2 regions of the Paenibacillus sp. MT86 genome follow, and region 2 is predicted to be linked to the other one. Evidence: riboswitches for the same ligand, from Rfam matches in the RefSeq annotation. Region 2 holds a riboswitch; the other holds the start of a gene.
The links. Region 2 has a riboswitch for S-adenosylmethionine ahead of AC3RCL_RS27270 (methionine ABC transporter ATP-binding protein). Riboswitches for the same ligand answer to the same signal wherever they lie in the genome.
Positions count from the first base shown of each region.

Region 1: another riboswitch for S-adenosylmethionine. It lies ahead of metA (homoserine O-acetyltransferase MetA); the one in region 2 lies ahead of AC3RCL_RS27270 (methionine ABC transporter ATP-binding protein).

Region 1 covers NZ_CM179499.1:5,588,711-5,596,241, forward strand. The annotation lists gene mqnC (cyclic dehypoxanthinyl futalosine synthase) at 1-642, opposite strand, end outside; gene AC3RCL_RS25130 (aminotransferase class I/II-fold pyridoxal phosphate-dependent enzyme) at 808-2,028, opposite strand; gene AC3RCL_RS25135 (PLP-dependent transferase) at 2,025-3,209, opposite strand; gene metA (homoserine O-acetyltransferase MetA) at 3,234-4,151, opposite strand; SAM riboswitch class I at 4,283-4,411, opposite strand; gene corA (magnesium/cobalt transporter CorA) at 4,854-5,789, shown strand; gene AC3RCL_RS25150 (HRDC domain-containing protein) at 5,942-6,967, opposite strand; gene AC3RCL_RS25155 (ROK family protein) at 7,152-7,531, opposite strand, start outside.
Region 2 covers NZ_CM179499.1:5,996,447-6,003,977, forward strand. The annotation lists gene AC3RCL_RS27255 (SDR family oxidoreductase) at 1-593, opposite strand, end outside; gene AC3RCL_RS27260 (MetQ/NlpA family ABC transporter substrate-binding protein) at 802-1,644, opposite strand; gene AC3RCL_RS27265 (methionine ABC transporter permease) at 1,711-2,379, opposite strand; gene AC3RCL_RS27270 (methionine ABC transporter ATP-binding protein) at 2,379-3,395, opposite strand; SAM riboswitch class I at 3,503-3,649, opposite strand; gene AC3RCL_RS27275 (Cthe_2314 family HEPN domain-containing protein) at 3,772-4,491, opposite strand; gene AC3RCL_RS27280 (hypothetical protein) at 4,517-4,840, opposite strand; gene AC3RCL_RS27285 (COX15/CtaA family protein) at 4,927-5,901, opposite strand; gene AC3RCL_RS27290 (thioredoxin family protein) at 6,151-6,495, opposite strand; gene AC3RCL_RS27295 (DUF2515 family protein) at 6,634-7,531, shown strand, end outside.

The DNA of each region.
Region 1 (7,531 bases), 410 kb from region 2:
GGTAGCCGTCGTGTTCATGCCGACCTTATGGGCCGTCTGCATGACATCCATCCATTGCCGCCATGTACCTTTCAAACGGCTGACTTTTTTGCGGATGCGATCATCCAGAATCTCCGCGCCGCCGCCAGGCAGCGAATCCAGACCGGCGCTGTGAAGCTCGCGCATCACCTCTTCGAGTGTGAGCCCGGAGATCTCCACCATCTTCATGATTTCCGCCGGGGAGAAGGAATGCATCGTAATGTTAGGGAACCGCTTCTTAATATTACGAAGCAGATCCGTATAATAATTGAAAGGCAAATCCGGATTGACTCCGCCCTGCATCAAAATTTCAGTACCGTTGACGTCCTCGGTTTCCTGAATCTTCTGGAAGATCGTCTCATCCGGCAGAACATAGCCCTCGGAAGAGCCGGGTCTGCGATAAAAAGCACAGAAACGGCAGAATACATCACATATGTTGGTGTAGTTGATATTCCGGCCGATAACAAACGTCGTGATGGGATCCGGATGCAGGCGCTTGGTCATCACATCCGCCGCATGGCCAATCTTCTCGATCTCATCACTCTCAAAAAGGGTCACGGTATCTTCCAAATTTAAACGCTCACCGCGTAAAGCTTTATCCAATATACGGTTTACCGCACTCATTCTTGCAGCCTCCCTACTTAAAACAAAATACAAATCGCCAGTAAAACTTCATCTATCCCATCCTACCACATTCCGCCATTAAAAACGACATCCCGTCCGTGACAGGATGCCGAATTCTATGATTTGGCAAATCTTCAAATGAGGTTCATTGCTTCATAAAAATCTTTAGTTGCTGGCAGAAAAGGCCTGGTCCAAATCGGCAATCAGGTCATCCACATCCTCCAGTCCGACCGAGAAGCGGAGCAAACCGTCGGTAATGCCGCGCTCATGCCGAACCTTCTCGCCCATGGCCGCATGGGACATCATCGCCGGATACGACAGGATGCTTTCCACTGCTCCCAGGCTGACGGCTACCAGCGGCAGCTTCACGCGGTTCAGCACCTGCTTCGCACGCTCGCCTGAGCCGACGTCAAAGGAGATGACCGCGCCGTAACCGCTCGATTGCTTCTCATGGACTTCCCGTCCCGGATGATTCAAGAGGCCGGGGTAATACACTTGCTCAATGTCGCTTCTCCCTTGCAGCCAGGCCGCCAGCTTGGCCGCGCTTTGCTCGGAGTGGGCCATCCGAGTGCCGAGCGTCTTCATGCCCCGCATAAGGAGCCAGGAATCCTGCACTCCAAGCACCGTGCCCAAACCATTTTGCAGCTGTTTCAACTGGTCTCCCAGCTCCTGGGTTCTGGCTACGGCGAGACCTGCCAGCACATCGCTGTGTCCGCCAAGGAATTTGGTTGCGCTGTGGATGACGATATCCACGCCGAACTCGATCGGGCGCTGATAGAACGGCGTCATGAACGTATTGTCCAGCAGGGTAAGCAGGCCTTGCTCCTTCGCCCAATCCGTGACGGCGCCGATGTCGGTAATTTTCAAGGTCGGGTTCGAAGGGGTTTCCATATAAACCGCTTTTGTATTCGGTTTGAGGGCCGCCTTCACCTGCTCCAGATCGGTCATGTCGACGAAGGTGCTCTCGATGCCCATACGGCTCAGTATGCTGGTCAGCAGGCGGTAGGTTCCGCCGTATACGTCCTCCGTCACGATCATGTGATCGCCCGCGGACAGCAGCATGAACGAGCTGGAGATCGCCGCCATGCCGGATGCATAAGCGAAGCCGCGCACGCCTCCTTCCAAGAGGGCGATATAATCTTCCAGCGCTTGCCGCGTCGGATTGCCGGAACGGCTGTAATCGTGCAGCGGCGGGTTAAAGACGTCTTCATGATGAAACGTCGAGGCTTGATAGATCGGAACGCTTGAGGCGCCGGTTGCCCGGTCGATTTCCCCGCCGAAATGCAATAGTTTCGTCTCGAAACGAAGTTCTTCTTGGTGTCCCTGTTTTACTGATACCTGCTTGGTTTCCGTTCCCAAGCCGGATAGACCTTTATCGATGCTCATGCTCCCGTGCTCCCTTCCACTTCTGCCATAGCCGCGCCCAGCGCAGCATCCAAATCCGCGATCAGGTCATCCGCATGCTCGATGCCGACCGAGAACCGAAGCAAGCGGTCGTCCACGCCGATCGCTTCCCGAATCTCAAGCGGGATGTCCGCATGGGTCTGGACCGCCGGGTATGTCATCAGGGACTCGACGCCTCCGAGGCTTTCTGCGAATGCAATCAGTTTGATGTGCCGCAGCACCGGCTCGACATAGCGGGCGTCCTTCACCTTGAAGGAGAAGATGCCCGTGTTGCCGCTGGATTGGCGATTCTGGATCTCATGCCCCGGATGATCCGGCAGAGCAGGGTAATACACCTCGCCGATCGCCGGGTGGGTTGTCAAAAAGGTTGCCACCGCGGTTGCATTCGATTCGTGCCGGTCCATGCGAAGCGCGAGTGTCTTCATTCCCCTCATTAACTGATAGGAATCGGAAGGACTCAGCACCGCCCCGATGGAGTTATGAAGGAAGGCCATCTCCTCGGATAATTCCTTGCCCTTCGTCACGATGATGCCTGCCAGCACATCGTTATGCCCTCCCAGATACTTGGTGGCGCTATGTATGACGATATCCGCCCCAAGCTCGATGGGTCTCTGGAAATACGGGGTTAGCAGCGTATTATCCACGATGCTGATCAATTGATGGCGTCTTGCCCACGTACAGACGGCTTCGATATCCGTAACCATCATGAGCGGATTGGTCGGCGTTTCGATAAATACGGCCTTCGTGTTCGGTCGTCTGGATCCTTCCAGCGCATCCAAGTCGTTCGTATCCACGTAGGTTGCCGTTACCCCGAACTTGGACATGATCCGCTCCAGCAGCCGATACGTCCCTCCGTACAGATCGAGCGACACAATCAGGTGATCGCCTTGACCGAACAGCGCAAAAATCGTCTGAAGGGCCGCCATGCCCGAGCTGCAGGCAAAGCCGGCGTCACCGGATTCCAGCTCGGCGCAAGCATCCTCGAGTACCGAACGGGTCGGATTCTTGGTGCGGGCATAATCAAACCCCGTGCTCTGGCCTAATTTAGGATGGCGGTATGCCGTAGCCTGATAAATCGGAAAATTCACTGCTCCCGTTACCGGTTCCTGCACCGATCCGATCTGTGCCAGCCGGCTCTCTATATTCAAAGGTTTCTTCTCCATCACAAACTCTCCTCCCGTACGCTTTTAAATTTGCGGACCGATATCATATGGCGTTTCCTGATATACATAGTAATTGAGCCAATTAGTGAATAATAAGTTTGCATGCGCGCGCCATATGGACGGAGGGGTTCTTGTTGGATCGTCGTTCGGGTAATAGTTGCGCGGCAGCGCGATGTCCATGCCTTTGGCAACGTCCCGGTCATACTCCCATTTCAGGGAGTCCGCATCATACTCGGAATGCCCTGTGGCAAAAATCTGCTTGCCGTCCCGGCTGGATACCAAATAAATCCCTGCTTCCTCGGACTCGGACAGGATGACCAAATCATCCACGCCTGTTATGTCTTCGCGCCGAACTTCCGTATGACGGGAATGCGGAACAAAGAACATTTCGTCAAATCCGCGGAGCAGCTTGGTACACGCTTCATTGATCGTATGCGGAAATACGCCAAAGCACTTTTCCTCGAGGCTGTATTTCGGCACGCCGTAATGATAATAAAGCCCGGCTTGCGACGCCCAGCAGATATGGAGCGTGGAGGTTACATGGGTCTTGGTCCATTCAAAAATTTCAGTAAGCTCATCCCAGTAATTCACTTCTTCGAACTCCAGCTGCTCGACCGGAGCTCCTGTAATGATCATGCCGTCAAAACGACGGTTCTTCACTTCTTCAAAGGTTTTGTAAAATGATTTCAAATGCTCGGCCGACGTATTCTTCGATACGTGGGAACTCGGGTGAAGAAGGACGACATCCACCTGGAGCGGGGAGTTGCCGATCAATCGCAGCAGCTGGGTCTCCGTCGTTTCCTTGGTTGGCATCAAATTCAGGATCGCAATCCGCAGCGGGCGGATATCCTGATGAAACGCGTGACTCTCATCCATGACAAAAATGTTTTCTCCAGCCAGAACTTCCTTTGCCGGCAGGGCATCCGGAATTTTAATTGGCATCTCGGCTCACTCCTTCGAAATATGAAATGATACATCCATAAAGCTGTGAGAAAGAGCGTTAGACTGTATAAACGCAAGAAGACCTTTCTCGAAGTAGAGAAAGGTCATCATATACGTATCACAATGCGCCTCTCTCATCTGTCAGGCTATACAACGGCTTATACAATCGTCGTATCTCCTGCAAGAATTAGCACCGTGCGATGTTGCCGCCGGTTGCCGGGTTTCATAGGGCTAGTCCCTCCACCTGCTCTTGATAAGATTTCGCTTTATTCAGTTGTTTGGAATTGTTTCGTAATTGATACCTACTTTAAATCATCCTCAATTTTTCGTCAAGAACCTTTTCATGAGTTTGTCACACTTCACCAAAGGTTTCCATACCCTATATCATGGCCCTTGGACTGCTCCGGATTTCACTTGAAAGGTCCTACACCCGGCGTTATACTAGACAAGTGCTGTTTAAAACCGAGTATGAAAGAGGTGACATGGAAGATGGACGGTGACCCGAGCCAGAAACTGGATGCACAAGACGCACAACCGCATAGGATCAAGATCAGCTTACCGGCAGAGGGCAGCGTTATTTTTCATGCGCTTTTTATCGTATTCTAACCTTCCTCGATTTATGCCCGTACACCGGTGGGCTGATATCCTGTGCCTTAACTGCTTGACTTAAGCAGCTTGGATTAGACAAAGGAGTGATATCAGATGAAAATCCGGTTGGTCGATTCGGGCGTATTTACCCCTGTTGATGACATCGAAATGACGCTGACAGCTCCGGCCAGCGGCTTCTACTGGCTGGATGCGGACGTGGATGATTTAGCCGAACTGCAGCCCCTCTTCTCCCTGCATGATCTTGCCGTTGAGGATTGCCTCAGCGAAGAGGAGCAGCGTCCCAAAATTGAAATATACGAGAACCACTATTTTATCGTCGTGAACAGCATCCGGTTTGACGACGAAGAGATTTTCCTTCGGGCATTGAATGTTTTCCTGGGCAGGCATTTTATTATTACGGTGACCAAGCAAAAGATCCATGAGCTCCGCACCGTCAAACCGCTACTCTGGGAGGATGAAGTCAGCACGCCTGACCGCTTCCTCTATCTCTTGATCGACCTCGTCACGGACAACTACTTCTCCGTAGGGGACCGAATTGAAGCGCGGATTGAAAAGCTGGAGGAAGACATTCTGATGCATACCAAAAAATCCCATCTCAGCGAGATCATCGGTCTGCGAAGCGAGATTCTTTGGTTGAAGAAGGTGCTTGGACCTCAGAAGGAAGTTATCAATACGCTCAACAAAAAAGATCTTCGGCTGATCGATGACCAGCTGCAGAAATACTTCAGCGATATCTATGAAAATGCCGTTAAAATTTCCGAAACGTTCGAGACCTATCGGGATCTCATGGGGAACCTTCGGGAAGCTTACCAATCCAGTATCGCCAATCGGGCCAATGAAATCATGCGCGTGTTTACCGCTATTACAACGATCTTTATTCCATTGACGCTGATTACGGGCATCTACGGTATGAACTTTGAGTATATGCCGGAACTTCATTGGAGATATTCCTATTATGTGGTTATCGGCATCATGGTTTTTGCCGGCGCGCTCATGTTTTACCTGTTCCGTAAAAAAGATTGGATATGAGGCACCCTGGTCAAAGGGGAGAGTACTGGCCGGATCACAACGGTTCATACGAACGGCCGCAATTCAAACTCAATCTACAAGCACGGCGAATTAGCATCAGGACGGATCTCCCTGCAACCGGGAGAATCCGTCCTGACTTCGTTTAAGGCAGATTAACCGGCATTCGCTTTGCCGGGCTGATCGCGCCGAAAGCGGATCCGTATGAGACGAAGCCGCTCATACAGCCTCTCCGTTCCGCCCAGCTCTTCTGCTTCTGCGTTCTCCGCTTGTCCCTGTCCGTATACCCGCTGTAACACAGGTTTAAGAAACGTATCGCCCAACTCTTCAAACGCCTTCCATACGTTTTCCTGCTCCGCAGCCGTCATCGTGTTCAATTCGACCTGGAGCAGCTGCTCCGTATCATAGCCTTCCTTCTCAAGCCCTTCCAATTCCTCGACCAAATCCCGGCGCGACAGCGAGGTACGCGCTTCAAGCTCGGTCAGCGAAGCGCCCTCGGCTATGCCAATCAGCATCGCACGGCGGGTTCGGAAGCGTTCAAGCTCCTGCTGAAATCTCTGTTCCTTCTGTTTATACAGCCAGGACAAGAACTCCTCTTCCGGCAGCTGCGTATACACCCAATCCAGTGGAAACGTGGTGGTTCGCTCGGTTTTCGTCGTAATCTCCAGCCATTCCACCCCGTGCTCCGAAGCCTTGCTAACCCCGATTCCCGGAAGCTGCAGCAGCTCTTCCTCACTCTGGGGAACAAAAGCGCTGATCATACGCAGCACCCGGTTGCTGGCAATGAAATAGGGCGCTTTTCTTCCGGATGCTGCCTTTCTCCTGCGCCAGGCGCACAGCTCCGTGTACAGCTCCTCCGATCCGTACAGCTCGCTGTAACACTGCAGCTTCTGAGTGCCGAGATTCTTGCTCCCGGTCTCCCCAGGTTCATGGAATACCCCTTCGATTAGCGGGCGGAAGCCTTCTCCGAGCTTCTTCGCAAGCTGGTGCCGATACACGCATAGCAGCTCATTCCATGAGTTGCCTTCATACCATTCGTCATCGGAAACTTCACCGTCCGGTTCCATATTCCGCCAGCCGAGTCGCCATCCTCCTTCTTCCTCGCCGATCCATACTTGGGCCGAACGGAGATGACCTGACTCATCCGCTCCGCTCATCCGATTCATGAACACAATTTGCATCCCTCGATAACCTCCCGTTTACGCAATCAGCATAAAGGCGGACAACGCAAAAAAGCACCTCTCCTCCGCGCAGCGGCAAGAAAGGTGCTTCCTTCGTTCCATACATTATACTGTTGAAACTATAATACCATAATCTGTAATAGAATCCAATCCATTTTGAACTTGCCCTATATAAGAAATCAGGCTAAGCTTGAATGCTCTTGGCTTCATCCACTGCCAGCTTGGCCAATGCCAATGCGCCGCAGAGACCCGCATTATCGCCGAGCATCGGCGGAACGATGAATTGATCGATCCCGTCATGAAGGCTTGGATGCTGAACATATCCTGCCAGCAGCTCTTGAAGCTTCGTGCGGATCAGCGGGAACAGCTGCTCCTGCTTCATCACGCCTCCACCCATCACGATCCGCTGAGGGGACAAGATGAGGACATAATTCATCAGCGCTTGAGCGAGATAATAAGCTTCCATCTCCCAAGCCGGATGATCCGGCGTCAATTCCACGCCGGGAACACCCCAGCGTTTGCCAAGAGACGGTCCCGCAGCAAGCCCCTCCAAACAGTCTGCAT
Region 2 (7,531 bases):
GTTTTCTCTTTGTTGGCCCCGCGGATATCCCCCGGACAAATCATATTCACGGTGATTCCATACGGCCCTTCTTCCACGGCCAGCGTCTTCGTAAAGGAGACCAGGCCCACCTTCGCAGCCGCGTAGGCGGAGCGTTGAGGCCATGCGCGGGCTTCTCCCGCATGCCCGAAACCAAAGTGGATGATGCGTCCCCATTTTTTCTCCCGCATGGCAGGCAGAACGCGATGGTCCAGCAGCATGACGCCGGTTAAATTGCCATTCACCATATGTACGATTTCGTCGCGGCTGTACTCCGAGAACAGACGGCGTTCCCGAATGAACGGTCCAGCATTGTTAACCAGGATATCGACGCTGCCCAGCCGCTCCTCCGTCTGATCCACCAATGAATACAGCTCAGGCTCGCTGGCGATATCGGCTTTAATCGCGATGGATTTCACGCCAAACCCCTCGATTTCACGGGAAAGCGCCTCCGCTTCATCCTTGCTGTTCACATAATTTATGGCTATATGACATCCCTGCCGGGCTAACGACAGTGCCGTCATTTTTCCCAAACCTGTCGCACTGCCTGTAATCAGCGCCACTTTTCCCTTCAAGGCTTTCCCTCCTCAGATGGATATCCTTCCTTCAGTATAAAAGATTTGATAAGGCCGAACAACTTGCTTCCGACCAGGAATGGCCATTCGACAGAAAAAGAAAGAAAAAAGGGCCTATCCGCAAAGACCGATAGGTCTTTTTGGATAATGCCCTTTCTTCACATATACGATGAATTCATATACATTATATCGAGCTTTACTGCTCGAATTAGAATGCCGGGATGACGGCACCTTTGTACTCTTCTTCAATAAAGGTTTTCACGTCCTCGGAAGTCAGCGCCTTCGCCAGTTTTTGGATGGCGTCGGTGTCCTTGTTGTCCGGACGGGCTACCAGCAGGTTGGCATAAGGATTGTCCTTGTCTTCGATGAAGAGCGCATCCTTCGTTGGGTCCAGTCCCGCTTCCAGCGCGTAATTCGTATTGATGACAGCCAGATCCAGCTCATCCAGCATACGAGGCAGCATAGCGGCTTCAACTTCCTTGAACTCCAGGTTCTTCGGATTTTCTACGATATCCTTGGCGGTTGCTTCCAACTTGCTTTCGTCGTTCAGCTTAATCACGCCGTTCTTGGACAGCAGCGTCAATGCCCGGCCAGCATTGGAAGGATCATTCGGAATGGCTACAACCGATCCATCCTTCAGCTCATCCACAGATGTAATGGTTTTGGAGTACGCACCCAGCGGCTCCACGTGCACGGCGATCACGGACTCCAGGTCCAGCTTGCGCTCTTTGATTTCGTTATCCAGGTAAGGCTTGTGCTGGAAGAAATTCGCGTCGATTTCTTTGGAATCCACTTGCGTATTCGGCAGCACATAATCCGTGAATTCTACGATTTCCAGGTTTACGCCCTCTTTTTCAAGCGCAGGCTTGATATGCTCGAGAATCTTGGCATGCGGTGATGGCGAAGCCCCTACTTTCAAGGTCACAGTCTCTTGACCGCCGCCTCCCGTTGTTCCCCCTGGCTCGGATGCGTTATCCGCAGGCTTGCTGCCGCATGCAGCCAGCACCGTAACCAAGGTCAAGCTGATCAATGCCAATGTCCATTTTTTCATTCTAAAACTCTCCCTCCGAAAAATATATGATTTATATGTTGTCTTTCTTGAAGCCTCATCAATCCGTTATTTTCTTGTAAAATGCCGCACCAGACGATCTCCTGCCATCTGCAGCAGCTGGACCAGGACAATCATCAGCACGACAGCCAGAATCATGATCTCGGTCTCATAACGGTAATAGCCATACTTAATGGCCAAATCCCCTAAACCGCCGCCCCCGACTTGACCGGACATCGCGGTGTAAGATACCAGGGTTACAATCGTGATGGTCATCCCGGCCAGCAGGCCCGGACGAGCCTCCGGAAGGAGCACTCTCCATACGATTTGGCTTGTCGAGGAGCCCATGGCGTGAGCCGCCTCGATCACGCCTTTATCCACTTCATTCAAAGCCGTTTCCACGAGCCTTGCGAAGAATGGAGCAGCGCCGATCACCAGCGGCGGAATGGTGCCCAGCACGCCGTACGAAACACCTACGATCGACTTCGTAATCGGGATCATCGCCACGATAAGGATGATGAACGGAACCGAGCGCAGAATGTTTACAATGAACGACAGAATCGTGTAGCCGAAGCGTACCAACCCGGACGTGGACCTTGCGGCCATGTAGAGCAGCACGCCGACCGGCAGTCCGATGATGAAGCTGAACAAGGCCGAAGCTCCCAGCATCCGCAGGGTATCCAATGTTGCCGTCCATATCTCTTTCCAGTCGATCTGGGTAAAATCAAGTCCGAACATCAATGAATCACCTCCACGTCTAGTCCTTGTTCAAGCAGCTTCCGGATCGTATCTTCAATTGCGCGTTCTTCCCCTTCGAAACGGACGATGAGCTGGCCGTACGGCGTTTCTTTGATCGTAGAGATCGTGCCCTGCAGAATCGCAAAATTCACGCCCGTCTCATGAACGGTATGGGACAGGATCGATTCGTACGTTTTCGACCCCAGGAACGTGATTTGAACCGCTCTTGAAGGGCCGTTTACCTGACCCTGCATAGCCAGCCGCAGCGCTTCGCCGCTGTCCATCTCCTGGCGGATGAATTCCTGCGTCACTTCATGCTTCGGCTTCAGGAACACTTCCGTTACCGGTCCTTGCTCTACGATGCCGCCCTGATGAATAACGGCGACCCGGTCGCATATGCTCTGAATGACGTGCATCTCATGGGTAATCAGCACGATCGTCAGATGAAACTTTTTGTTAATGTCCAGCAGGAGGCGCAGAATCGAATCCGTCGTCTGCGGGTCAAGGGCCGAAGTGGCCTCGTCGCACAGCAGCACTTCGGGATCGCTCGCGAGCGCCCTGGCGATGCCCACCCGCTGCTTCTGGCCCCCTGACAGCTGGGACGGGTATTTGTCGCGATGCGCCTCCAAGCCGACCAAAGCCAGCAGCTCGGATACTTTGCGCTCCAGTTCGGCCTTCGGCGTCTTGATCAGACGCAGCGGAAACGCAATGTTATCGTACACCGTCGCGGAAGACAGCAGGTTAAAGTGCTGAAAGATCATGCCGATTTTACGGCGCTCCGCCTGAAGCTGCTTCTTGCCGAGCGACGTCAAATTTTTGCCGTTGACCCACACCTCGCCCGAGGTGGGACGCTCCAGTAAATTGATACAGCGGATCAATGTACTTTTACCTGCACCGGAGTGTCCGATCACTCCGAAAATTTCTCCTTTTTCAATCGACAAATCCAATTCGGACAACGCAGTTGTTAATGACCCGGCTTTTCCGTACTGCTTCGTCAATTGCTTGAGCTCAATCAATCCGATAATCCTCCTTTTTCCTTAGCTTCATATCTATTTACCCAAAAGAAAAGAGCCTCTTTTTGTAGAATCAAAAAGGGCCCTCTTTACGTAAAAGTCAACGCCTTTTCTCATCTGTCAAAGCTGAAGGTATCCCATAGCTTTGAAGGAATTAGCACCATGTCACTCCAAGCGTCATCGCATTAAGCAATGGTACGCAAGAAGTCGGTTGCCGGGCTTCATCGGGCCTGTCCCTCCGCCTCTCTCGATAAGAAAACATCGATATGAAATTTTTTCCGATTAAATTGATCTGATTTGATAACATTTAATGAATGCAATAGTTAGTATAGATTCTTTTCAGGCTTTTGTCAAAAGGAATTTCATGGCGATTTTGTGCCTAAGCCCGCACTCCATTTTCAGTCCACAGCTTGTTCGTATATTTATACGAGGCGGCCAGGCTGCGGCATACCATATCGATGCCCTGTTGGAGATCATCCAGGTGCTTGTCGATATCCTCCAGCTCGATTTTGTCGGACAGTCCTTGATGGCGCTGCCACAAATCATCCTGCATCTCGGAGTTCATGTAGTGAATTTCAGCGTTGCGCCTTTTGCGGAGCGCGTTCAGCGGTGCTTTGTAGCGATCCTTGATCGCTTCCAGCTCTTCAGCCAGCTCACCGTGGGCCTTCAAAAATCTGAACTGCCGCAGGACCGTAAAATAAGAAAAATGCGCCTTAACCTTGGAGGTATGCAGATCAAACAAATCGTTCAGCACCGTGCCCAGCTTGTCAAGGATCGAGAATACGCGGATGAAGCCGTTTTTGTAAAAATATACATATCGTTGATATTCCCCTTGCTCCTGAATCGACATATCATCGATGTAACCCGATTGAACCGATTGACTGAAATGCTTGGCCGCATTCCAGCTCTGCTCCAGCTCATCCAGGGAGACGATCAGTCCCCGGGTCCAAATCTCCAGCTTGCGAAAATCATGCGTAGGATCTTGATTTTTATCCATTTCCTTCTGCAGCAGCCGGGTTGTCTTCACCATCGATTCGATGGCTTCCTCAAGCAGGCCGTTGTTCTGCCGGGGCTGTTCCCCAAGTAACATTCGAAGCATGGCGGTACCCCCTCGCGTCATCAGATTAACCTTGGTTCTTGATCTCGATTGTGCCAATGCCAATATACTCATTCCAGCGCTCAGCGGCCGTCTTCACGGCGATATCCTCGCGCGGGGGCAACTCATCCGGATCGCCATCAGGCCCTTCGGCATCCCCTTGACTGGCAGATGACCCATCATCTGCTGCGCCAATCCGGGCTCGTCCTGTTAGGATGCCCCCGAAACGGGAAGACAACTCCATAAGCATGGAGCGACTTGTTATTTCTCCGGTGTTATTAAATATAAACAAATTCGTTGCCTTATCAAACCTTTTCGATACGGCTGCCGGCAGCTCCTTTCTATACAACAAAGCCCTCGAACTCCGGTCCGGGGACTTTGCATGCATGTATGCTATAGAATATTGGATTTTCTTTACGGGATGATCGGCGTTCTTCCTTATACGATCTTTTCGCGGGGCACGTCGTGGCCCTTCCGTATTTCGGCTTCGAGCGGCTTGCTGAGCTGCCATACCCGGACGCTTAAATAACACAGTACGCCGAACAGCGCCGAGATCAGCAGCGTATGACCCAGTGCGGAGAATACGTAAACTTCCTCGTTATGCATCGTAGCCATAATGAGGGCGCCGCTGAACACCTGCAGCAGGCACAGCACGGTTGCCGAAATGCCCAGCATCTGGATCTCCCGGTTATTGCGATTGCGCCAATATGCAAAATGCCCCATCACCGCCACCACGATCAGCAGCAGAAGCGCGGCCACGCGGTGCATAAAGGCGATGCCGACCCCTCCGCTCAGCTCCGGTATCACTTCTCCGTTACACAACGGCCAGCCGGAGCAGCCTTCCCGGGAATCGGTATGGCTGACGAATGCACCGATATACACCACGATGTAGCTGTACAACGTTGTGCCCCAGACCAGATTTCGGAAGCCCTTGCCCACCCGCGGCAAACGCTCCAGGTCAGCGGGTCCCTTCGCTTGTTCGATTCGGCGCATGCCCAAAGCCAGCATGACCGAACTGGCAAAAGCAATCAGCGAGAAGCCAAAATGCAGCGCCATGATCGCCGCGGATTGAGGTTTAACCACTGCGAGGGCCCCCATGATGGCTTGTACCACGACGAATATCGAGGTCCCGATGACGTAAGCCATCAAATCCCGGCGGTCCCGCTTGTACTTCCAGAACGCAATCAGCGATGCCAAGGCGGCCAAGCCGGCCATTCCGCTTACGGCCCGGTGGGAATATTCGATCATCGAGGACACCGTGTAAGCGGGAACAAATTTACCGTTGCACAGCGGCCACTCTTGGCCGCAGCCAAGCCCCGACCCCGTCTTTGTCACAACCATGCCCCCGAAAGTCGCGCAGAACATAATTAAGCATGTTATGTAACTCAGCCACTTTAATTGTTTATCGTTCACTTATCTCACCTGCTGCTCATAATCATTCACTATTCAAAACCTATACAGGATCGCATCATATACAGTCCACATTTCATTATACCTGATTCTTCAGCCCCGGTCACTTGAGCGATTGTGACAAAATGTTCAAAAATGAACAAAACCTTCATGCTCAAGGTACTTGACTTCGCAATTCCCCTCATAATATCCAATGTAAAAACAACACCGCCGCCCGTTATAGCTCAAAGGCGGCGGTGCTATCGTCACTGCTTACTTGTGAATCGTACCGTATACGTCTACGGCACGCTGCAGGAAATCTTCAATCTCCTCGCGCGATTTGCGGAGTTTGTTAACGTAGCGAACCAGCTCACGACCGTCAGAGTATGCAACAAAGCTAGGAATGCCCAGAATATTTTGCTGCTGACTCACGTCACCGACAGCATCGACGTCAACTTCCACCAGAGTCAATTGGTTGGAGAACTTCGTCTCAACCTCCGGCATGAATGGATCGATAAACTTGCAATCGCCGCACCAGTCCGCTTTAAATACGGCAACTGTCAGTCGTGGAGACTGGATTGCAACCTGAAATTCTGCTTCTGAAGTGATTTTTTCCATTAGTTATCTCCCCTTTACGTCGAATTCCTTCACCCCTAGTGAATCAAATTGTTGAGTGGAAGTCAAATTTTAGAGCATACTGACTGTATGAGGTTCACGGTCTGGAATTATCATCAGAAAGTGCAGGTGACAACCGGCATGCACTCGCACGGAGCCAAGGACAAACCAAATCGGGGCAGGGATTACGGGGCATGGACAGCCGCCATTCCGCAAGCCCTGGCAGAATCATGGTCGGGTATGATGGCAGCTTGGCGATATTCCTTAAAGCTTCGGATGAACAGGCATGAATTGCAGTGGGATCCTACAGCCGTCAGGGCCATTCGCAGGCAGCTCAAGAACATTCTCTCCTCCCATCCCTATCTGCCGCAGGGCATTTCTTCGTTTCTCCCTCTGCAAGAAGGTCACAGCGATATTCGCGGTCATGAGCCGGACCTGCAGCCAACGGATGAGGAGCAAGAGCTGGTTCATCGCATTCAGGAGGCCGCTGCCGCCGCCAACCGAAGCAACGTGACCCGAACCAAGGCCTATTTGGACTGTTACGAGTCGCATCCGGAGCTGCATTGGGCCTTGCTCGCCCATATGGTATCACGCAATGCCGGATGGAATATGAGCGATCTGAAGGGCGGGCTGATGTCGGATCTCATGGCCCCCCCATTCCAAAACCATCTGTACAGTTTCCTGGAGCGCTGCAATGCGCTGATTTTTCAGGATGCCTATCCGCAGCTGCTTCTCTATATGCACAGTCGAAAAATAGGAAAACCCTTATTCCATTTGCTCCCCCGCTTCCATGTTTCATCGTTCATGACGCCGTTCTGGGAACGGTTCTGGCACGACCAAGGCAGTTCGCTGCTTACGGTCGCCCTCATCATTAATGAACAGAACTATATTGAGGGGCGGGTGGCAAGACATCCTTTTTACCGTCAGCATATTTTGCAGGATCCCCTCTTCCGGATGCATGAGCTAACCCGGTTGAATCAGATCGTATTTCCGCTGGGTCATAACCAACAGACAAGCACAGACTCTGCCGAAAATCCCG